DNA from 3 places in the Phocaeicola acetigenes genome. Region 2 is predicted to be linked to each of the others. Evidence: riboswitches for the same ligand, from Rfam matches in the RefSeq annotation. Region 2 holds a riboswitch; each other region holds the start of a gene.

Region 1 (7,658 bases), on a different contig from region 2:
CGCCATCAGGCTACTTGCGGCTATAATTAACCAGGCTGAATGTTGTAACTTTGTTTTCATAAGATCTATTCTTTATTTAGTATTTAATTAAAATCTTGTGTCGTAAAGGCAAAATGTGCCGGAATATCTCCTGTACGAACTTTCCAGCGTAGCTTTCCTTCTTTGGAGAAACAATACAAGTATCCAGGTGTTACATAGTTGGTAGCATCGGATACAAAGATTTCTTTCGTTTCCGGATTAACAGCTATTCCGTAAGGAAGTTTGATTTCTTTTTCTGTGCCATCGGTAATGAAATTGCCCGGAATCAGTTCTTCTTTCTGAGTGTCGTATTGTGAAAATCCGATTGTATTACTTCCGGTTATGTAATTCCATTCGGTACTTATCATGTAGAGCTGGTCGTCGCAAAGGCACATTTCGTTGGCTGCCACTCCTAAGTTCCCGATAACCTTTTCTGTCTGGCTGTCGATTACGAAAACATCAGATCCTGTACCGTAATAGTCTCCTCTTGAGCTGACGTAGATACGTCCGAACTTGTCAATTTCCATGCGGTGCAGGTTGATGGCTACATCAATGGTATTGACTACCTGAAATGTATTCAAATCGACTACAGAAACTGTCCGGTCGTAATTGGGGAAACGGTATCCTCCGGAATTGGCCACATATAGTCTGCCGTTGTTGATTACCATTTCTTCCGGCTGGTATCCTACTACCACTTCCCGCGTAATTTGCAAGGTATTGACATCTACTTCTACCACTTTTCCCGGACGTGCATTAGGGTCAATTTGCACGGGACCTGCATATGAGCTGATATAAGCTTTTCCTTCATTAAAAGTGATGTATCGGCAGTTTGTGATATTAATGCTTCCGATATGCACCCCTGTGCGTACATCCATTACTTCTACAAAGTGTGAGCAGTTGATTACGGCAAAAAGTTTATTCCCGTAAATAGCAATGTCATTTCCTACATCGCCTAACTCCTTTACTACTCCGGGATTTCGCTCTGCATAAATGTTGCGGTGATAGCCTCCGGTATTATAGTCGAAGAAGTCGAGTGTACACTTGTTGCTTCCCATATTTCCTTCGTTCAATACATAGAGTCCTTTGATTGACTTCGGCAAAGTGGGATCGGTTACATATTCTATTTCAGATTCAATGACCGGCAGTTCTCCCCGGCATCCTGCAAGCATGAAGCCGATGAAGACAGATAGAACAAAACTGTATGTATGGTGGAATAATTTTATAAAGTCCGTTTTCATTTAAAAAGTATATTGTGCAATGAGTTTGAAATTGATACCCGGCATAGGATAGCAAATCACCACTTCGTATTGCTGGTTGAACAGATTGTTGATTTCTAATGTTAGTTTCAAGTCGCCCGGACCGATTCGCTGGGTTTTGGCTACCGATAAGTCGCTGGTATACCACGGCAGCTGGTAATTGGCCAGAATATTGGCTTGCGACGAATACCGCTCTCCTGTATAGATAAAACTATAGTTGGCTTCCCACGAGCGCCAGTTGGCATTTACTGCTGCCGAACCGCTATGCCAGGGAATGTAAGGTATCTGTCCTCCATAGAACTCATCGTAAGGGTCGGTGAAGTCCTGTGCTTTTTGATAGGTATAGTTGATTCTTCCGTTCAGGCGGAACTCTCTTCCTATTTGCCATCCCGTTTGCAGGGCAGCGTCAATACCTCGTATTTCCACTTTTCCCAGGTTAATCATTGTCCACCGGAAAAAATTGGAAGTCGGTGTAGCTATAATTTTGTTTTCAACTTCGTTGTAATATACGTCTGTCTGTATTTCTATGTAGCGAAGCCAACTGTGGGAAAAAGATTTGCTATAAGTAAATCCCAGATTGTACTGGTTTGTATACTCAGGGTCCAGATCTACATTTCCTACAAAAGTATAATACAAGTCGTTCAAGGTTGGCATTCGAAAGATACGCTTGTAAAAGCCACGGATATTCAAGTCAATTGATTTGAATGGCTGATACGAGGCGACTACAGCTGGAGTCCATTCCTGTTTGTTGGGGGCCGATTCGTTTTCTGTCCGGACTTTATCGTGTACAAAAGTTCCAAGCAGGCTGGCCTGTGCTTTAAACCGGTCGAGTGAAATGGCTGTGGCAGCTGCTATCAGTCCGGTATGCCGGCGAGGATATACAAAGTCCTGTAAATCGGCATTCAGTAAATTGAACTGATAGTCGGCAGACACGCTGACATCCCATCCCGGTAAAATGGTAAACCGGTTTGCAGCCGAAGCATAAACTTCCTGTTGGTAATAATGATTGTTGGTATACATCAAAGATTCATCTTTGTTCGGGTCTGCCAGATAATGCAAATAGTCGTAGGCATATTTTATGTTGCATAACAGGCTGTACCGGGACGAAAAATCTTTTTTGAATGTACCCTGTGTGAAAAAATTAGTATCCCACTGACGGTCTTCGTGTGAGAACTTGTTGCGTACAATGGCACCGGGATATCCTCGCTCGGAGTTATACAGATAGGCTTTTGCACGCCAATATCCCTGGTCTATTTTTCCAAACAGTCCGCCTTCTACGCGCAGAGCCTGTACATCACCATTTTGACGTACAGCGGTAGTATCGTATCCGTCTTTAGTCTGATAGCGGAATTTATATTTTCCGGTGGTATACATATACTCGGCACTGAGAGAGCTGTAAAGTTTGTCGTGAATTTTCTGCTCCCATAATATGGAGGGATTGACTACTCCAAACGAACCGGTCTTAAAGGTTGTCTTTACATGGTAACGTTCTTCGTTTTCAAACTTTGGGGTACGTGATTGTAAATAAATAGAGCCGGCAGAGCCGAAATCCTTTGCAGGTTGGAAAATAGCACTTTTCTGGCCGTTGTACAGTGTAACCGATTCCATGTTGTCCAAAGAGAATCGTCCCAGGTCTACGGTACCGTTCTGTGCGTTACCCAGTTCAATGCCATCGTAGAATACCCCTACATGATTGGTTCCCATGCTTCGGATGTTTACGGTTTTCAGACCTCCTACTCCTCCGTAATCTTTGATTTGTATTCCGGAGAAATAACGCAATGCATCGGCCACATTATGTGAGCTGAGGCGCTGCAATTCGTTTCCGGACAGTTGCTGTACGGGAATAACTTCTTTTTGGAAAGTACGTGCCGTTACTACGACTTCTCCCAAATGTTGTAGGCTATCCAGCTTACTTTGTGCATATATAGAGATACAATGTCCCCATACAAGGATACACATCAGCCAAACGGCACGCATGATGGTCTGCTTATACATGTCGGTTCTTATAAAATGAAAAAACAGGCAACAGTTTCCCTAACCCCAGAGGGCACTGAGCAAATGAATGATGGCAGGTCTTCTGACTGACTCCCTCTCTGAAACCTTCCCAATATAGCCATTGTATATCAGTGGTATGAGCATTTTTCAGAAAGTTTGGTATAGAGCTTTACAGCAGCGGGACTGTCCGGGATTTTCACCCGATTCCCTTTTAATCCGTTTCCTAGAACAAGGATGTGGAACCAATTCGTGAGCAAATATAGAAAATAAATGAAATAGTTGTATCTTGTTTGATGTTTTATCTCGTTGGATACTTAAACAGGAAGGGTGTCTCATTGTAAGGGTACGTCCGTCTCACTATAAAGAGACGAGTGTCCCACTGCAAGGAGACAGGTGTCTCCTTGCAGTGGGACACTTTATACGACTAATATTACTTACTCTTCTTGAAGAGTCTTTTCTATCAGTTTACTGTGTCAGCTAAATTGTTTTTTGAACTAAAAGTCCATGCTGACAGAAAAACCGAGGTTGCGCAAACTGGGCAGGTTGAAATAATCTATTCCCTGCATGAAGTTGCCCATACTGGCCGTACTCATGGGGTCGAACGGCGCTTTGTTGTAAATCATGCACAGATTGCGTCCTACAAACGAAACCTTGATACTCTGTATCCAGTTTACCCAACGGTGCATAGGAATGGTATATCCTACCGAGAGTTCTGCCAGACGCACATTGGTAGCGTCGTATATATAGGCTGCTCCTACCCCCTCCAGACCAGTTACATAATTATAATATTGCTTGGCTGGGATAAGCTGCTGTCCTACCCATACACCGCCGTTGTTACGTGCATCAGCAGTAGCCTTCGATACACCGTACTGGTCCATCATCGCCTGAGTGAGGGACAGACCTTTTCCTCCAAAGTTTCCCTGTAGAACGAAACTTAAGGCTATTTCTTTCCAGTTGAAGTCGTTGCTCCATCCTATCTGATACTTGGGAGCAGCATTACCGGCATAGGTGTATTCATTGTTTTTTTCCGGTAACCCGTCGCTCCCGATGACAAGGTTTCCTTTGCTGTCGGTGCGGAATGCGCGGACGTATATGTCGCCTATGGAGCCGCCTTTTACAAGTTTTTCCTGTGCGATAGGGTGATAAGAAGTTATCATTTCAAACGATGGGATATCTGTTTCTGTTCCATCAGAAGAGATATTTGTAAAGTCTTTTATCTTGTTCTTATTTAGTGTGTAAGTAAGGTTGCTATTCCATTCTACAGGACCTAAGGGCTGTTTGAGTTGGAGAGACATTTCGACTCCTCTGTTTTCGATAGTGGCATTCATTAACTGGTTATAGTTCGCTTGTTGGGTCAGTGCTACACTGTGAGTGGTAGAGGTATATAAAGTAAGAGATAGGTTCAACCGGTTTTGGAACATTCCTAAGTCGATGCCGGCTTCGTACGATTTGGTGGTTTCGACAGGGCTTTTTCCTTGTGTTAGTGCCTCGTAGTCGAAGTTTTGGTTCTTTTGCCACAGTCCTTCTATCAAGGCATACTGATGGGTAGCTCCAGTCTCGCTGTAATCGAAGCGGAGTTTAGTGAATGACAGAATATCGGAGCGAATCGCAGAAAAAGCTGTGGGAATAAAGGCTATTCCGACAGAGGGATAAAATCCATCGGTTTCCGAATAGAAAGTGCGGTACTTGAAATCATTCCATTCTTTCCGTCCGGTAGCATACACGTAAAGCATGTCTTTAAAGCCTATCTGCAAGGAGGCAAAGAGACTTTTCCTTTTATCTTCGAATGATTCGGAAACACTGTTTTTCAGCGCATCATCAATATTGTCGGCTGAGAATCCGTTGGGTTGGATCAGACCTCCGTTGAGCAAATCGAAATCGTATTGCCGTTTCTGTATGCTTCCTCCTAATAATGCATTGAACGAAAATGCTCCTATGCGATGGTGCAGGTCAAGGGAAAGGTCGCTGTACAGTTGGTGCAGGTCGGCTTTATTTTCCCCGTACAGTCCGTTTTCCGAGTTGATGAGATAGGCACTGGTCGATGCGTAAAGTTCTTGTGCCTGCTTTATTACATCTTTATCATAGCGTACGCGGGCGGAGGCAGAAAGCCAGGGGGTAATGTCGTAACTGATACCGATATTGCCTAAGAAACGGTCTTTCTTATTGAGAAAGGTGTTTCGGTTGATAATCCAATAGGGATTCTGCCACTCGGAATACGGCCAGTATTGGGCATAGTAATCTTTATCAGGGTCATAGCGTTCGTACCAGGGAACACCGGTAATTTGTCCATATTGATTAGGTCGGAAGTTCAGACATTCCGGATAGAGGTAAACGGGAATGATAGGGTTAAAATCGTCTCCGTGCGACAGCATATTCTGTTCTTTGGTGCGCATATACATTAGGCCGAAATCAATATGCAGCTTGTTGTTCAGCAGATGGGTGCTGTTGCGGAAAGTCAGGTTGTAATGGTTGGAGAGATTGTTTTCTATCAGTCCGGTGGCATGCTGTGTGGCAGCCGAGAAATAGCTTTGGTTGATGTCGGTACCGGCAGAAAGACTGACATGATTCTGAATGGTGTGTCCGGTACGGTAGAAGTCGGAAGGATTCCAGGTGGGATCTCCGGTATCCGAAGCTGTATTCCACTGATAATACTGATTCTGAAATTCCGGCATGACGAAAGGCTTGCTGAACGTAGTGCTTTGAGACACATGAATGGCAGGCCGGTGGGTAGCCTTCCCTTTCTTGGTGGTGATAAGAATGGCACCGTTGGCGGCATCGCTTCCGTACAGTGCGGCTGCCGACGGACCGGAGAGAATAGAGACATCTTCTATATCTTCGGCATTAAGAGAAGCAATGGCATCGGCGGTCAGCCCGTATCCGGTGTAGATAGCCGAAAGGGTATTGGTGGAAAGCTGGGGGAAGGGAATTCCGTCGATGACATACAGCACATTGTTGTTTCCCCAAATACTGCGTGTACCTCTCATTCGTACACGTACTCCTGCTCCTGTTCCGGCAGAGCTTGGATTGAGAGTGGCACCCGTGGTTCTTCCAATCAGTGAATGGAGGAAATTGGCGTCTTTTACTTGGGTTAGTTCATTCCCCTCTATCTTTTGAATCTGGAAAGGGAGAGTACGAAGGTCTTGTGCACGACCTAAAGCTGTAGTTACAGTGTCTGTATGGGCTACTTGTGTTTCTTGTGCAAATAAAGAATTTGCCGATAGGAATGCTCCTGCATAATAGAAAAGGAACATTAAGCCAGATGTCTTCATAACATTGCGTATAATAGGTTTTCTAAGGGTACGCAATATCGGAATTTTGACAGAATTTTACAACTGTTTAACACCTCTTTCTTTGTGATTGCGATGCAATTTATTCGGATTCAGTGAGCAAGAGTTTGTTTAGTTCGGAAAGAGACTGATGAAGAACAGGATGAATGAAATCAGGAGCAATTTCTGCCAAAGGTTCCATTACGAAGCGACGTTCCGTCATCAAGGGATGCGGAATGGTAAGTTCGGGAGTCTGCAGTGTAAGATTATTGTACAGCAGGATATCAATATCTATCGGACGGTCGGAATATACTCCTTGTACAGATTTCTGTTTTCGTCCCATTTCCCGTTCTATTTCCTGTGTAAAGTGTAATATATCAGTAGGAGATAATGTGGTTTCTATACAAGCTGCCGCATTAAGGAAGGTATGCTCGGAAACGAATCCCCATGCAGCGGTTTCATAAAAAGAAGACAGGGAAATTACTTTCCCTATCTTCCTGTTTATTAAATAGACGGCAGTACGTAAGTTTTCTTCTTTATTGCCTAAGTTTGTACCTAAGCCTACGTATACTTTTGCCATGATGCAGTTGTGTTTTTATTTGTCTAAAATCAACATGGCATCACCGTATGTTCCGAAGCGGTAATCTTCTTTCAATGCGGTGTTGTAGGCTTCCATAATCAGTTCATAACCTCCATAAGAACATACCAGCATCAGCATGGTAGACAGCGGCATATGGAAGTTGCTTACCATAGCGTTGGCTACAGAGAAGTCGTAAGGAGGGAAGATAAACTTGTTGGTCCATCCTTCGAATTCTTTCAAATGTCCGTCTGTACCTACGGCAGTTTCGATGGCACGCATCACTGTAGTACCTACGGCACACACACGGCTGCCACGGTCTTTGGCCTCGTTGACAATGCGGCATGCTTCTGCATTGACAAACATCTGCTCTGAATCCATTTTATGTTTGGTCAGGTCTTCTACATCAATGTCGCGGAAGTTGCCCAAACCGGCATGCATGGTAATGAAAGCGAAGTCAATACCTTTGATTTCCATACGCTTCATCAATTCGCGGCTGAAATGCAAGCCTGCGGCAGGGACAGTAACTGCTCCTTCGTTTTTAGC
Region 2 (7,658 bases):
TGTAGCACCTTTACTTACAGATAAAGTAAAATTACCATCAAAATCTGTAATAGTACCATTAGTTGTACCTTTTTCAAGAATACTTACACCAATTAATGGCTCTCCTTTTGCATCTACTACAGAACCTTGAACTGTAATTTTGTTGGCTTGTTGGGACACGGGTAAACCATTGAAACCTAATGAGCTATTGGCATTTGCATAAACTGCACCACTACCGGAAGTCATCAGCAAAAGCAATAGCAATTGTGAAAATCTGCTTCTTTTCATAGATTTGGTTTGATTTAAAATTATTTGATAATTGAATGTTGATATCCTGTTTTTTACAGGTCCATGAAGGATGTACGTTCTCTTTACCCAGAGAACTGGATTGTAAAATGTGTTTTCATTTTAGTTGCGGTTAAGGTTCTTTTTATTTGTATTTATTAAGGCTTTTTTTGATGTCGTTGCAAATATACGTAATGTTTTAAATATTGAAAACGATTGTGTGTTTTTTTTAATAAAGGATATTGTATTTATTTAAGGGGAATATATGAGAAAAAGAATTTGTAAAAATAAATGCAGTTGGAATTCATATGATTAAGATGAAAATCCAGCTGCATTTAGGAGTGGTATTAATGATGGAATAATCGGATACCTGTGAAGGCCATTGCGATGTGATATTTGTCACAGGTTGCAATTACATGGTCATCGCGAACAGATCCTCCAGCTTGGGCTATGTATTCAACTCCGCTTTTATGAGCTCTTTCGATGTTATCTCCAAAGGGGAAAAATGCATCAGAACCTAAGGATACGCCTTTCAATGTATTCAGCCAGGCGCGTTTTTCTTCTCTGGTCAGGACTTCCGGCCGGTGAGTGAAGAACTGCTGCCATGTTCCTTCTGCCAGCACATCATCATGGTCGTCGCTGATATAGATATCAATAGTATTATCGCGGTCTGCACGTCGGATTTTTTCTATCCAGGGAAGATTCAATACTTTGGGATGTTGGCGAAGATACCAGATATCAGCTTTATTTCCTGCCAATCTTGTACAATGAATGCGGCTTTGTTGTCCTGCACCGATACCAATTGCCTGTCCGTCTTTTACGTAGCATACAGAGTTGGACTGTGTGTATTTTAAGGTGATAAGAGCAATCATCAAATCACGTTTTGCCGCTTCGGGAAATTCCTTGTTTTGAGTCGGAATGTTGCTGAACAGTTCGTCGCTGTTGAGCTTGATTTCATTTCGTCCCTGTTCGAAAGTGATACCATATACATCTTTGCGTTCGATGGGAGCAGGCTGGTAGTTCGGATCGATTTTTATTACATTGTAAGTTCCTTTACGTTTGTTTTTTAGAATTTCCAGTGCTTCATCTGTATATCCGGGAGCAATTACTCCGTCGGAAACTTCACGATTGATGAAACGGGCTGTTGCTTCGTCACAGATGTCGCTAAGTGCAATAAAGTCGCCGTAAGAAGACATGCGGTCTGCGCCACGGGCACGTACGTAAGCACAAGCCAGAGGAGACAACGGAAGATTGTCTACGAAATAAATTTGTTTCATCGTATCATCCAATTCCAGGCCAATAGCTGCTCCTGCCGGGCTGACATGTTTGAATGAAGTTGCGGCAGGCATACCAGTGGCTTCTTTCAGTTCTTTCACTAATTGCCATCCGTTTAAAGCATCTAAAAAGTTGATGTAACCGGGACGTCCATTCAGTACTTCAATAGGAAGTTCTCCCTCTTTCATGAAAATACGTGCCGGTTTTTGGTTGGGGTTACAACCATACTTTAATTCTAGTTCCTTCATCATAGTTTGATATATTTAAGATTGATTTTCTTACAAAAATATGGAATTTTTTCTGCTTATTGAAAAACTTTCTTACCTTTGCTACATATGGTTTGAGTTTCGTATTTCTTTTCGAAACCAATTAAAAGGGAATCAGGTGAGAGTCCTGAACAGTCCCGCTGCTGTAAGTTCTATATAATAAGGTTAGCAGACATTTATGCCACTGAATTCGTTTGGGAAGGCGTTTGCTGATAAGAACAAGTCAGAAGACCTGCCATATATTTTTCGCAGCTTTCGAGGAAAAAGCGTAGAATGAATTTTTCGTTTTTATATCTTCATTCATTCGTATATTAGGGGAAGAAAGCTGTTTTTGTTTGTAGTGAATTGAAAAACAGCATGAAGCGTATTGTTAAAATCATATGGCTTGCAGGATTGGGGATAAGTAGTGTAACGGGGTCTTCGTTTGCACAAACTGTATTGGATACAGCCCGAGTATACACTATTCCTGAAGTAACAGTAACCGACCGTTATCAGATAAGGGAAGTTCGTGCAACTGCCCCTGTTCAGATACTCTCTGCTGAAGAGTTAAAAGCTTTAAATGTAATGCAGGTATCAGATGCGGTAAAACATTTCTCTGGAGTTACTGTAAAAGATTATGGAGGTATTGGTGGATTAAAGACTGTTTCGGTACGCAGTTTAGGTGCTCAGCATACTGCTGTTTCTTATGATGGAATTGCAGTGACTGATTGTCAGACAGGACAGATTGACCTTGGACGATTTTCATTGGAGAATGTAGATAAATTAGTATTGAATAATGGACAGGGAGAGCAAATCTTTCAGCCAGCTCGTTTGTTTGCTTCAGCTGGGACATTGAGTATTCAAACCTTAACTCCTCATTTTGAGGACGGGAAGAATTCTTTGTTGAAAGGTACTCTGAAGACGGGCTCTTGGGGACTTGTTAATCCTTCATTGTATTGGGAGCAGCAATTAGCGGACAAATGGAGTCTGACAGCTCAAGGAGAATGGATGTCGTCTGATGGTCGTTATCCGTATACTTTATATTATGGGGATAAAGATGATCAGCATAGCAGGGAAAAACGAAAGAATACCGAAGTACAGAATTTGCGGACTGAGGTCAATGTCTTTGGGAATTTTTCGGATAAAGAACAACTTCGCCTCAAGGCATATTATTATCAGTCGTCGAGAGGCTTGCCTAATGCTACTACCTATTATTATGATTATGCCTCCCAGCATTTATGGGATAAGAATGTTTTTGTACAGGGACATTATAAAAAGGAATTGAACCATCGATGGGCGGTTCAGGCCTCAGCCAAATGGAACTGGAGTTACCAGCGTTATTTAGATCCGGATTATAAGGGGAGTACCGGACAATCGGAAAATAATTATTACCAGCAGGAGTATTATGTCTCAGCTTCAGCTCTGTATCGGGCATTCGATAATCTTTCTTTTTCACTTTCAACTGACGGAAGTATCAACCGGATGAATGCTGATTTACATAATTTTGCTAAGCCGGTACGTTATTCATGGCTGACTGCCCTGGCTGGAAAATACGTAAATGAATGGATGACAGTTTCGGCTTCAGTATTGGCAACTGTTATCAACGAGGATGTGTCGGTCGGAAGCAGTGCGGGAGGACACCGGAAGTGGAGCCCTTATTTCAGTGCATCTTTCAAGCCTTTTCCCAGAGAAGAATTTAGAATACGTTTCTTTTATAAGGATATATTCCGTTTGCCCAGTTTCAATGATTTGTATTACGGGCAGACTGGAAATATTCGCTTGAAACCGGAGCAGGCGCAGCAATATAATATCGGTCTGACTTATGGTAAACAATTTGAGGGATTGGTTTCTTCTTTGTCGGCTACCGTTGATGCTTATGCCAATCGGGTAACCGATAAGATAGTAGCTACTCCTACCAAAAACCTGTTTATATGGAGTATGGTGAACTTAGGCAAGGTTGATATTAAAGGCATAGATGTCACTGCCAATATTTGTCTGACGCCATTTGAGGGATATTTATTGACTCTTTCCGGAAATTATACATATCAGCGGGCTCTCGATGTCACCAGTTCCAATCCTGATTCTCCCGAGAGTATGACTTATAAACATCAGATTGCTTATACCCCACGTGTATCGGGTTCGGGGCAGGCTGTACTGGAAACACCCTATGTGAACTTGTCGTATGCAATGCTTTTCTCTGGAAAACGTTATGTTCTGGGACAGAATATCACCAAGAATCGACTTGATGGATATACAGATCATAGTGTTTCTGCATACCGTGACTTCCGTTTTCGAAAAATGACTACTTCTTTACGGATAGAAGTGCTTAATCTTTTGAACAAAAATTATGAGATTGTGAAGAACTTTCCTATGCCGGGACGTTCGTTTCGGCTAACTGTAGGCATAAAATATTGAAGAAAGAAAAAATGAGGAGAAAAAGAACAACTATAATATTACTTCTTTCCTGTGTATTGTTTCTGTGTATGTCGTGTGATGACATGGAAGATAAACCCTATGCAGATGGTGGTTCTATACAGGAAACCGGAACGGCCGAAATGTATGTATTGTGCGAAGGTCTGTTTAATCTGAATAACAGCTCATTATACCGTTACTCGTTTAACAGTTCTTCTTATGTACGCGATTATTTTCTTGCAATGAATAATCGGGGTTTGGGAGATACGGCCAATGATATGGCAGTGTATAATGACAGGCTTTACATTGTGGTTAATGTTTCAAGCACAGTAGAGGTGATAGACTTGTATACCGGATTGTCTGTCAAGCAGATTCCTGTATTATGTGAAAATGGTAGTTCTCGTCAGCCTCGTGCCATAGCGTTTCAAGGAGGGAAAGCTTATGTCTGTTCGTTCGATGGAACAGTGAGTCGTATTGATTTGAATACTCTGGAAGTAGATGGAGTGATAGAAGTGGGACGTAATGCAGATGACCTTTGTGTGCAGAATGGGAAACTGTATGTGTCCAATTCCGGTGGACTGGATACAGAAGGAATAGGGGTAGACCGTACGGTATCCGTTGTAGATTTGGCTTCGTTTACTGAATTGAAAAAGATAGAAGTGGGACCTAATCCGGGAAAGATTCTTGCCGGACCAGAAGATAAAGTGTATGTAGTAACGCGGGGAGAACATATCGAAACCGGAAACTATCAGTTTGTGCAAATTGATGCAGAGACGGATTGTGTTACGAATACTTTCAATGAAAAAGTACTGAATTTTGCCATAAACAATGATGTAGCTTATCTGTATAACTATAATTATCAGACTCAGGAAACCGGATTTAAGATGTTCAGTCTGACGGAAGGTAGAGTTTTGAGAGAGGAATTTATTACCGATGATACCCGGATAGAAACTCCTTATGCCATCGAAGTCAATCCGTATAGTGGCAATGTGTATATATCCGAAGCTTATAGTTATACATTAGAAGGAGATGTACTTTGTTTTTCTCCAGAAGGGAAATTGCTTTCCCGATTGAAACAAGTAGGATTGAACCCGAATACGATTATATTCCGGGATGTGTCATCTGATAATCCGGATCCGGAAGAGCCGGAAGATCCCGATGCACCTACTCCGTATGCCAATAAAGTATTTCAATATCGTCCGGCACCCGGACAGTTTGTAAATACTACAACTACAGCCTATAAAGATGGGTTTACGACAGAGGCACAAGTCTTGGAGTATGCCACAGAACGTTTACAGAAACATTCATTACTCTCGTTGGGAGGTTTTGGGGGATATATTGTCGTTGGATTCCAGCAACCTATTCCTAATATAGAGGGGGCATACGATTTTAAGATTCATGGTAACGCCTATTATAACCCCAATGCATGGCAGAACCGGCCGGGAGGAAGTGCGGAACCGGGTATTGTGATGGTAGCAAAAGATGTAAACGGAAACGGAATTCCCGATGATACATGGTACGAACTGGCCGGTAGCGAGTACGGCAAGGATTCTGAAATCCGCAATTATCAGATTACGTATTATCGGCCCAATCCGGCTGATTCGGATGTGCGCTGGACCGATAATCAGGGTAATGAAGGTTATGTATTACGCAATTTTGCCCATGTACAGGAGTCGTACTATCCGTTGTGGATAGAGAAGGATGAAATGACCTTTACCGGAGTTCGTCTGAAAGATAATGCAGTAAAGGAAAACGGAATGTGGATAGAATATGCATATGATTGGGGGTATGCCGATAATCATCCGAATGATACAGATATGGCAAAATTCAAGATTGATTGGGCGGTAGATGCATACGGACAGCCGGTATTACTTGATGAAATTGATTTTGTGAAAATCTATACAGCAGTGAATCTGGATGCCGGACAGTTGGGAGAGGCTTCTACGGAAATTACTACAGTAGAAAATCTTCATTTCGAACCATAGTAAATAATAAACAGATTAAAATAAATAAAGACATGAAAAAATTAGCTTATGTATGTGTAGTGCTGCTAAGTGTAGCACTGTTTAGTTGTAGTAATGATGACACACCAAAGACAGAAAGAGTGGTGAGTTTTGAAGAGAATCTTACTCAACCGGAAACTTCCTTTGTTCCGGAAGGAGGTGAACAAGATGGGTGGTATACTAAAACATCGTTCCGCGACAATAGTTCGTTAGTTGAAATTCCCCATTGGTATAGTGCTGATAAAAGTTTTGGAGGGGGATTTACTTATACCAATACCACCGATATAACCACTCCCGGATATGTTAATATCAGTGCCATTACAGGTGCGGGAAAGTTTGGAAAAGTATATCTCACTTCCTCTACAAATAGTTATACTCCTGCTTCCATTTCTATCTTGAATACAGATAAATATCAGTTTAAGGGGGCTTGGGTAACCAATACGACATATGCCTATTTAGCCATAAAGGATGGTAATGACGGTGGACTTAATGCCGTACGGCAATTTGCAGATGGAGATTATTTTATACTGACAGCTGTAGGACGTGATGCACAGGGCACTGAAATAGGAAGGGTGAATTTCTATTTGGCCGATTACCGGAATGGACAGAGTAAGATTGTCAATACATGGGAATGGTTCGATTGGAGTGCATTGGCTTCAGCTGCATCTATTTCATTTGAACTGGATTCTACAGATAAAGGAGAGTATGGAATGAATACTCCTGCCTACTTCTGTCTGGACGGTATCACTTTGATAGAAAAATAAAACACGATTTTATACTATCTGCCTTTGGGTCTGCCAAAAGAAGTCGGGTGCTTCTTGAGGCGGACCTTTTTATTGGAATAAATGTTGTAAGAGCAAAGGTCTTTATTATTGTGTTTCATCCGGCGACGCCGGCTATACAGTCAACGACGCCGGCTATGCAGACTGCATCGTCGGTTGTACAGGTGTCGTCGTCGATTAAACAAGAAGGATGTTATCGTTTTATGATGATATTTGTCTTGTGACAGGGTAAGGATAGAATCGTAAGAAGGATAAACAATATGCTGAAATATTTTGAAATATAATTTTTCGTACATTTGTGTGTCAAACATAAAATAGAAAAGGGTATGATAGACGAATTACTTGAATTTAACCATGCTTTTGTAGGCGGTAAAGGGTACGAAAAGTATCTGACCAATAAATATCCGGATAAGAAGATTGCCATTGTTACCTGTATGGATACTCGTTTGGTAGAACTGATACCGGCTTCGTTGGGACTGAAAAACGGGGATGTCAAGATGATTAAGAATGCAGGAGGAACCATCACACATCCGTTTGGCAGTGCGATGCGAAGTCTGCTGGTTGGTATTTATGAATTGGGAGTAAAAGAGGTAATGATTATCGGGCATACCGACTGTGGAGCACAGCATATGGACAGTCAGGTGATGTTACGCCATATGAAAGAGAGAGGCATTTCT
Region 3 (7,658 bases), on a different contig from region 2:
GTACACGCATGAAAAAAACACCTTTGATACAACTAAGCGATATTTCGGCCGGCTACGACCGGAAAACCGTACTCGATCATATCGACCTCACCGTATACGAACAAGATTTCTTAGGCGTTATCGGTCCCAACGGAGGTGGAAAAACCACTCTGATAAAAGTGATATTAGGACTTCTCTCTCCCACTTCGGGACAAATCCGCTTCTTCCGAAACGGAACAGAAGTACCGGAAATCAGCATGGGATATCTCCCTCAATACAATGCCATCGACAAGAAATTCCCCATCTCGGTCTACGAAGTCGTTTTGTCCGGTCTGAACCGTCAGAAGTCACTCCTACACCCTTTCAGTCGTGAACAGCACGAACAAGTGCAACACGTCATTGCCCAAATGGGACTGGAAGGACTAGAGAAACGTGCCATCGGACAATTAAGCGGCGGACAATTGCAACGTGCTCTATTAGGCCGGGCTTTGGTATCCGACCCGCAAGTCGTCATTTTAGACGAACCCAATACTTACATCGACAAACGTTTTGAGGCCAAGCTCTACTCTTTACTTGAAGAAATAAACCGTGAGCGTGCCATCATTCTGGTCAGTCACGACATAGGAACCGTGCTGCAAAACGTAAAGAGTATTGCCTGTGTAAACGGTAACCTGCATTACCACCCCGACACCGAAGTACCGACAGAATGGCTGGAAGAACATTTCGGATGCCCCATCGAACTCGTAGGTCACGGCAATCTTCCCCATCGGGTATTGAAATCGCATAATCATACACACAACGGTTAAGCAACCCTTAAAACCGTATTTTATCCTCTTAAAATTAGGACATTTACTCAAATTACCGTATCTTGCAGTTTCAAACTAAACAGATACGACTTATGAAAGCAAGAAACTGTATGGCGCTGTTTTTAAGCGCAAGTTTAATATTAAGCGGATGTGCTTCCTTGAACAAGACAGCCAAAGGAAGTATGATTGGTGGAGGTAGCGGAGCTGCCATGGGAGCCATTCTCGGAGGTGTAATCGGACACGGAAAAGGAGCAGCCATTGGAGCAGCAGTAGGTGCTGCAGTAGGTGCAGGCGCAGGAGCCTTGATCGGAAAGAAAATGGATAAGGCAGCCCAGCAGGCCGCAGAAATTCAAGGCGCAGAAGTAGAACAGGTAACCGACAACAACGGCTTACAGGCAGTAAAAGTTACATTCGACTCCGGTATTCTATTCAATACAAGCAGTGCCGATCTCAGTACCTCAGCCAAATCGGCATTAAGCAAGTTTGCCAACAATGTTCTGAACCAGAACCCTGACATGGATGTCGCAATCTACGGATATACCGACAATACCGGATGGAAGAACTGTACAGCAGCCCAAAGTGCACAGAAGAACATGGAACTCTCCCAGACACGTGCCCAGAGCGTATCCAGCTATCTTTTAGGATGCGGTGCTTCTGCTTCACAGATTAAGAAAGTAGAAGGAATGGGCGAGAGCAATCCTGTAGGCGACAACAGTACCGAAGCCGGACGCCGTCAAAACCGCCGTGTAGAAGTATACATGTATGCCAGCCAGCAGATGATTCAGCAGGCAGAAGCCGGCACATTAAAATAAAAAAGAAATAGCAGCGGGAGTTCCCGCTGCTATTTCTTTTTATACCGATAATTCCAGTTTACCCCGTATCTTTATTTACTGTAAAACTTATTCATCGGATATATTCCTATCGGATAACTTGTCTTATTCATAATCTTATTCACCAATACCGGTTTTGCTCCACTGCAATCATAAATCAGCAAATAATTACAAGTAGGAATTTCCGATTCACTGTATTTATCCGATACAGCCACATACAAATACTGATTAGAAGGATCTGCAGTCACATTACAGTTCAGATGAATCCCTTCGGGCGCATCTTTCAGCACATCGATACAATCCTCCGCTTTCCAGGTTTCGAGCGACAAACGACGGATAGTCGTTCCCCCGGCTGCATAATAAATATAATTTCCAGCCTTTGTAATTCCCGAATCATTAAAGAATTCAGCAGAAATATCCTCCGCAATCTTCACCTCTTTCACTACCTTCCAGCTGTCGAGGTCGACAAAAATAAGGTAAGACTTCTTTTCTCCCCCTCTTCCACAAGTAGCAAGCATCACCTCACGTTCGCCCGTCTGGCAGATTCCACTAATAAAATCACCATTCAAATCAGGCAAAACCCTATTCACCTCATTCTTATCTTTAGCAAACTCAAACAATCTTGTAGTTTGCCAGAAACCTCCACCCCCACAATACAGGCAGTCTCCCACTCTCAAGATACCTCTTGTTGAAGCCACTTCTTCAATAGTTCCTCCCTGGTTACCAAAATTATAAGCCCCTTCAATAAGATTCAGCTCTCCCGTAGTAGTATCAAAGCGGAACATTCCCTGTCCTTCGGCAAAAAATACATTCTTCTCATCCAATACAGCAATATTGGAAAAAGGAGTACTTAGCGAAAGCATTTCATCTTCCTCCAGACTTCCTTCCGGCCGAGGAAACTTCAAATCTTCTATCTGATAAGCCTTTTCAAGTTTCAATGTTACAGCATCCACAATCACCAGTTCACCATCGGTTTTCTCCCCATTAGGTTCAAAAAGCCCGTCGCTTACGATATAGAACTTACCGTTATACATCCATAAATCCTCCGCATAATTTCCAAAAGCCGAGCCATTTACCTTACGGTACACGTTATCCTCCACTTCACCTTCCGGAGTAATGAAAGTCAGAGAACTATTTTGCGAAGAGGGAGCTCCCTGGTTCAATATCATCACCCCTTTCGGGTCGGCATAACCGCCCAAGATTTCCTCTTTCCCAACTCCGCCGGAATTACCCTCCGACAAATCATCAGAACATCCCGATACTGCTACAGCCAGCATGCATACAGCCCAAGCACGATAAAATAACTTCTTCATAACCAATACAATAAATTAATTTTCAGAATAAAAAAAGACTCCTGCCGGGAAATGTGTATAATTCTCATATTTGGCAAACGGAGAGTCTACGCTGGTCTCAAAATCGAATACCCAGATCTGATTTGTAGTAAACAAGGGGAACGATTTGATAGAGTTTGCATATACATGTCCCGTCACCGGATGAACAGCCAGTCCGTTATACAACAGTCCTGCATTACTATCAAGCAGATTAAGATCGCAAAGCATTTCCTCTTCACCCGGTTCCTCTCCGGCAGCCTCATCAAACTTCATACGATACAGTGTAGTGCCATTGGCATAATAAATCATATTATCTTTTACACAGAAAGACACCCCTGCACTTCCCACATTCGGCTCCGAACCAATTTCCCGAGAGTCCAGCTCTTTAGTAGCCAGATTAAACTTAGCCACATAATATTTACCAAATCCAGTCGCAGTAAGCCATACATCCCCCTCACCGGCTTTCTCAATACTATACAAACTCTTATAAGGAGCCGAATAAGGCAAACTTATCTTAGAAACACTATCCGATTCCGGTGAGATTTCAAGGATATTGCACATATAGTTTTTATTCTGGAATGTATACACCTTACCTCCCATTACCACAAAACGCGACTTAGGAGCTCCGTCGGAACCTTCTACAAAAGAAATTCTTCCCGTTCCCATATCCAGACGATACACCCCTTTATTATCCCGAATATATATATGGTTCTCATCAAGAACAGCGATATGTGTAGGCCAGTCCAGTCCTTCCAACTGATTTCTAGAAAAAGTCACTTCTTTTTTCAACGTTTTCGCATCCATTACCACAAGCGTGCCATCATTCTCGAATAACTCTCCCACCGCATTTTTGTTTCCATTCTGCGATATGACATAAATCTTCCCGTTGTAGAACGCCATATCCTGCGCTACATTTCCCAGTTCGGTACCATTCACCAGTTTATATGCATCACCAATCACATAACCTTCCGGAGTAATATATCCCAACGAACCATTCTCTGTAGTCATATTTCCCTCATTCAGCACAAAAGCCCCGTTCGGATCATTAAACGAATTCAGGTTATAAAAGCTCAACTCTTTTACCTGCTCTGTACCATCTCCACCTTTCGCCTTAAATTCAATTTTCGCTTCTTTCTCAGCCTCAGCAGTAGCATTCAGTACAATTTTAGATGCTTCATAATCCACTTCTGCAGTCCATCCGGCCGACAGCTTTCCCACTTCTATCGTCTGTATATTTTCTCCCGAATATTCCAGCACCATATCCTGTCCCGGCACCACAAACAAAGGATCAGTACCCTCCTGCACAATGTTTAAATCAAACTTCAAGGTTCCTGCTCCTGCAGTACCATTTTCCGACGAACAAGCCCCCATACACAGGGCAATGCATACCATAAGCCCCATAAGGACGGCTTTTCTTGCAAATCCAATAAAATTCATAATACTATTATTTATAAAAATCTGTTTTTATAAAAAATGACATTACACAATCAATCCTCCAAAATCGCCGGCAATAATCAGCACAAGCCATCCCGCCTGTTTTGTACACACAGGCATACAGTATTCCCTGTCAGAAATACACACAGCAGCACGAAGACCAGAAATTTCCGGTCACACCTACTTGATAAAATTAATTGTATAAATTCAGTCTTAACTGCCTATCCCACGAGTGCAGTTAAATTTGTATGATGGCAGGTCTTCTGACTTACCCCCTCTCCGGAGCCTTCCCGATATTGTTCAGTTATCAGTGGCATAAGCTATTTCCGAAGAGTTGAAGGAGCTTACAGCAGCGGGACTGTTCAGGAATTCCACCTGATTCCCTTTTAATCCGCTTGTCCGAACAGACACACGGAACCATTTCCGGCAACAAAGATATAATATTTTGGATATACACAAAAGCTTAATCGGACAAATAAAGCCCCATTGGCATTTTTCTTTTTCCAATTTTTCCGTAAAATGACAAAATGAAAGTGTCTCACTTCAGTGGAATATACATTTATCAAAATGTCAATTCAAGTCCCCTAAAACAGGCCTTTTTAGACTCAAAGGCAAGTCCGGTTGCAAATTTCCACTTTTTTGGGGGTATACCCAAATACAAAAAGACAGAAAATTCACTACCTATCCGTACAGGTTACACAATACACATGCATTACACAACAAATATCTTCTCACACAACAAGAATCACATCTTTTTATCACCCGGATATACATCTTTTAAAAGAGAAGAAAAAACACTCCACTCTGCTAAAAAACAGGAATAAAAACCTCTTTTAATCCCCTTTTTTTACACTATTAATACCGTTGGCATGTGTTACTAATAGCGTAAGCTCACGATACAAGTATCGTCACCCACCGATACAAGTATCAAAACCCTCTTTTACGAGTCCTTTTTTCCTTTGTTTCATCCCCTAAATACATATTATAAAGCATGTATACAGTCCTTTTTTTGATTTATTTCCTCTTTTTTGCCTGTTAAAATTCATTAAATTACAAAAGTATCAGTTAGCGAAAAACTGAAAAATCAGACTTTATGAAAGAGAAAACCGGATTTTCAAAACATTTTATTTTTCAAGAAAAAGCAGATACGTAATCGAAAAACGATCAATCGACTGATGGATGGATAAATCCGTAATCGCATACAAAGACAAACTGGTTGTTTTTATAGTTAAAATTGAAAAAACTCTCGCGTTAAACCAAGCATCCGATTTTTCTATCTCAAAACCTTTATCTACCTTGCAATTAGATTAAAAACCACAAATCTATGAAACTGAAAGCACTTATATTATTATTCGTACCTTTCATGCTATGGGCATGTAAAGACGATGACAACCCGTGTAATGAGCCAAACTATATGGAAACTTCTCTCACCCAAATTCAAGGAGAGCTTACTATTGATTATGGTGAAAACATCCTGCAAGATGAAAATACACTATACGGAATTACTGTACGATTGGAGAACAGGAAAACCTATGCCTATGGACTATTCGATGACCTAAGTAAAGCAATTGTACGACGCGATGCCAACCGACAGTACTGGGCAAATACAACCGTTGTACCCTATGGTAAACAACGATGCTCACACGATGAAAATGGGAATTATGGAGACTTATTTGCTATACACGGTAACGGGAAAATAGAAAACTGCCCCGTTACCAATGAATTTATCTATTGTGATACTACAATGGAAGTAAATGGATTTCGGGAAAGCCTATTACCTATATCAAGCTATCCCTACGATATTTATGTAAGTCATGATGCACTTGCATACAAAGAGAAGGAGCATACTTTTACCACATTTAAATACAATGGATACATCCGCTTCTTTGCCTATAACCTTTCACGAGGTAGGTTTGAAATACAAATGTACGAGATGGACAAACAGTTCTCCCTTACCCCGGAGGAACAAGAATCTATTCTTCCTTTTACCATAATATTAAAAGTGATTCCATATCCTACATGGATGTGTGATAGTTACTCCAGTGAAGCCACATTCCAAGTGAGGTACATAGATGAAGAACGACAAATCGACCGATGGATGGATAAATCCGTAATTGTACACAGAGACGAACTAAACATCTGTCTGCTGGATGTGAATGAGTTTACAAACTAAGCTAAAACCGGATAAATATCGGTTAAATATACCGTTAAAGAGAGATGAAGAAAACTGATTATCAATTCTTTTTCCTATCTTTTAAATCAATTCCAAATCATCAGACTTATGAAGCAAACATTATTCTTTTTACTGCTTTCCCCTTTGCTGCTATGGGCATGCAAAGACGATGAACAATGCCCAGCCAATGACTATGTAGAAGCAACCTTTCAACTGACCGGAGAATGGACAAAGGATTATCCTTCTTCCATACCCGACAATAAAAACAATCTATATGGTATCGAGATATTATATCCCGATAAAGACAGTTGGGGCATTCCCTATGCCTATGGATTGTTCGACGACATCGGTTTAGCCAAAGTCAAGCTACAAAAAGGAGTAAAATACAAAATAAGAGTCATTATCGCTCCAAACGGAAAGCAAACCTGTACCTATTCCCCCGAAGAGAATGCTTACGGAGATGTCTTTATCAAAGGAGAAGACTTGGCTATCAGCAGTGAATATACCAATTGCCCGTTGAGCAATTCATTCATCTATGATTCGCGGTATCATTTCTGTCAATTCAGTTGTCTTGTATTTCCATTTTATAATAAAATATATAAAGCAGGAATCTCTGACTATCTGGCAGAAACAGATTCGGTTATCCCACTGAATGCAAAACGTGGATTTATTATAATGAATGTGAAAGCAGTTCAATTCACCTCTCCTTCCGGGGAGCTTACCATCGACATCCGAAGGCATCCGGCCAGACAGTTTACTTTCACTCCCGAACATCCGGAGCAAACCATTGAATGGGCTTGTACTACATGGACAACAGATCATGGACTTCCCGATAATCACGAAGAAACAATCGGAGCTGAAATCTATTACCAGGACAACTCCCCTCACGCAGGATGGCATGAACTTTATGTTGAAAGAAACTTCAGCAGAGGACAGGAATATGATATTACAATCGACTGTTCAGCAAAAAATCAAATATAACCTTTATAATGAAGATTGAAAAAACTTTCGCGTTAAACTAAGCATCCGATTTTTCTAACTCAAAACCTTTATCTACCTTGCAATCAAATTAAAAAATACAAAACCATGAAACAGAAAACACTTA

The links. Region 2 has a riboswitch for cobalamin ahead of O6P32_RS04970 (TonB-dependent receptor plug domain-containing protein). Riboswitches for the same ligand answer to the same signal wherever they lie in the genome.
Region 1: it holds a riboswitch for cobalamin, as region 2 does, so the genes downstream of both, O6P32_RS11055 (TonB-dependent receptor) here and O6P32_RS04970 (TonB-dependent receptor plug domain-containing protein) in region 2, are expected to answer to the same signal.
Region 3: it holds a riboswitch for cobalamin, as region 2 does, so the genes downstream of both, O6P32_RS11850 (DUF5074 domain-containing protein) here and O6P32_RS04970 (TonB-dependent receptor plug domain-containing protein) in region 2, are expected to answer to the same signal.

What each region holds. Positions count from the first base shown of each region.
Region 1 is NZ_JAPZVM010000010.1:30,265-37,922, reverse strand. Features, by position in the region: gene O6P32_RS11065 (PKD domain-containing protein) at 1-6, opposite strand, end outside; gene O6P32_RS11060 (DUF5074 domain-containing protein) at 84-1,187, opposite strand; gene O6P32_RS11055 (TonB-dependent receptor) at 1,257-3,269, opposite strand; cobalamin riboswitch at 3,323-3,531, opposite strand; gene O6P32_RS11050 (SusC/RagA family TonB-linked outer membrane protein) at 3,764-6,538, opposite strand; gene folK (2-amino-4-hydroxy-6-hydroxymethyldihydropteridine diphosphokinase) at 6,639-7,115, opposite strand; gene queA (tRNA preQ1(34) S-adenosylmethionine ribosyltransferase-isomerase QueA) at 7,131-7,658, opposite strand, start outside.
Region 2 is NZ_JAPZVM010000003.1:90,242-97,899, reverse strand. Features, by position in the region: gene O6P32_RS04980 (SusC/RagA family TonB-linked outer membrane protein) at 1-267, opposite strand, end outside; gene O6P32_RS04975 (phosphoribosylaminoimidazolecarboxamide formyltransferase) at 612-1,790, opposite strand; cobalamin riboswitch at 1,859-2,059, shown strand; gene O6P32_RS04970 (TonB-dependent receptor plug domain-containing protein) at 2,163-4,199, shown strand; gene O6P32_RS04965 (YncE family protein) at 4,211-6,181, shown strand; gene O6P32_RS04960 (DUF4465 domain-containing protein) at 6,214-6,963, shown strand; gene O6P32_RS04955 (beta-class carbonic anhydrase) at 7,308-7,658, shown strand, end outside.
Region 3 is NZ_JAPZVM010000011.1:109,192-116,849, forward strand. Features, by position in the region: gene O6P32_RS11835 (metal ABC transporter ATP-binding protein) at 9-785, shown strand; gene O6P32_RS11840 (OmpA family protein) at 878-1,597, shown strand; gene O6P32_RS11845 (DUF5074 domain-containing protein) at 1,669-2,928, opposite strand; gene O6P32_RS11850 (DUF5074 domain-containing protein) at 2,944-4,383, opposite strand; cobalamin riboswitch at 4,617-4,817, opposite strand; gene O6P32_RS11855 (hypothetical protein) at 5,705-6,553, shown strand; gene O6P32_RS11860 (hypothetical protein) at 6,662-7,534, shown strand; gene O6P32_RS11865 (hypothetical protein) at 7,640-7,658, shown strand, end outside.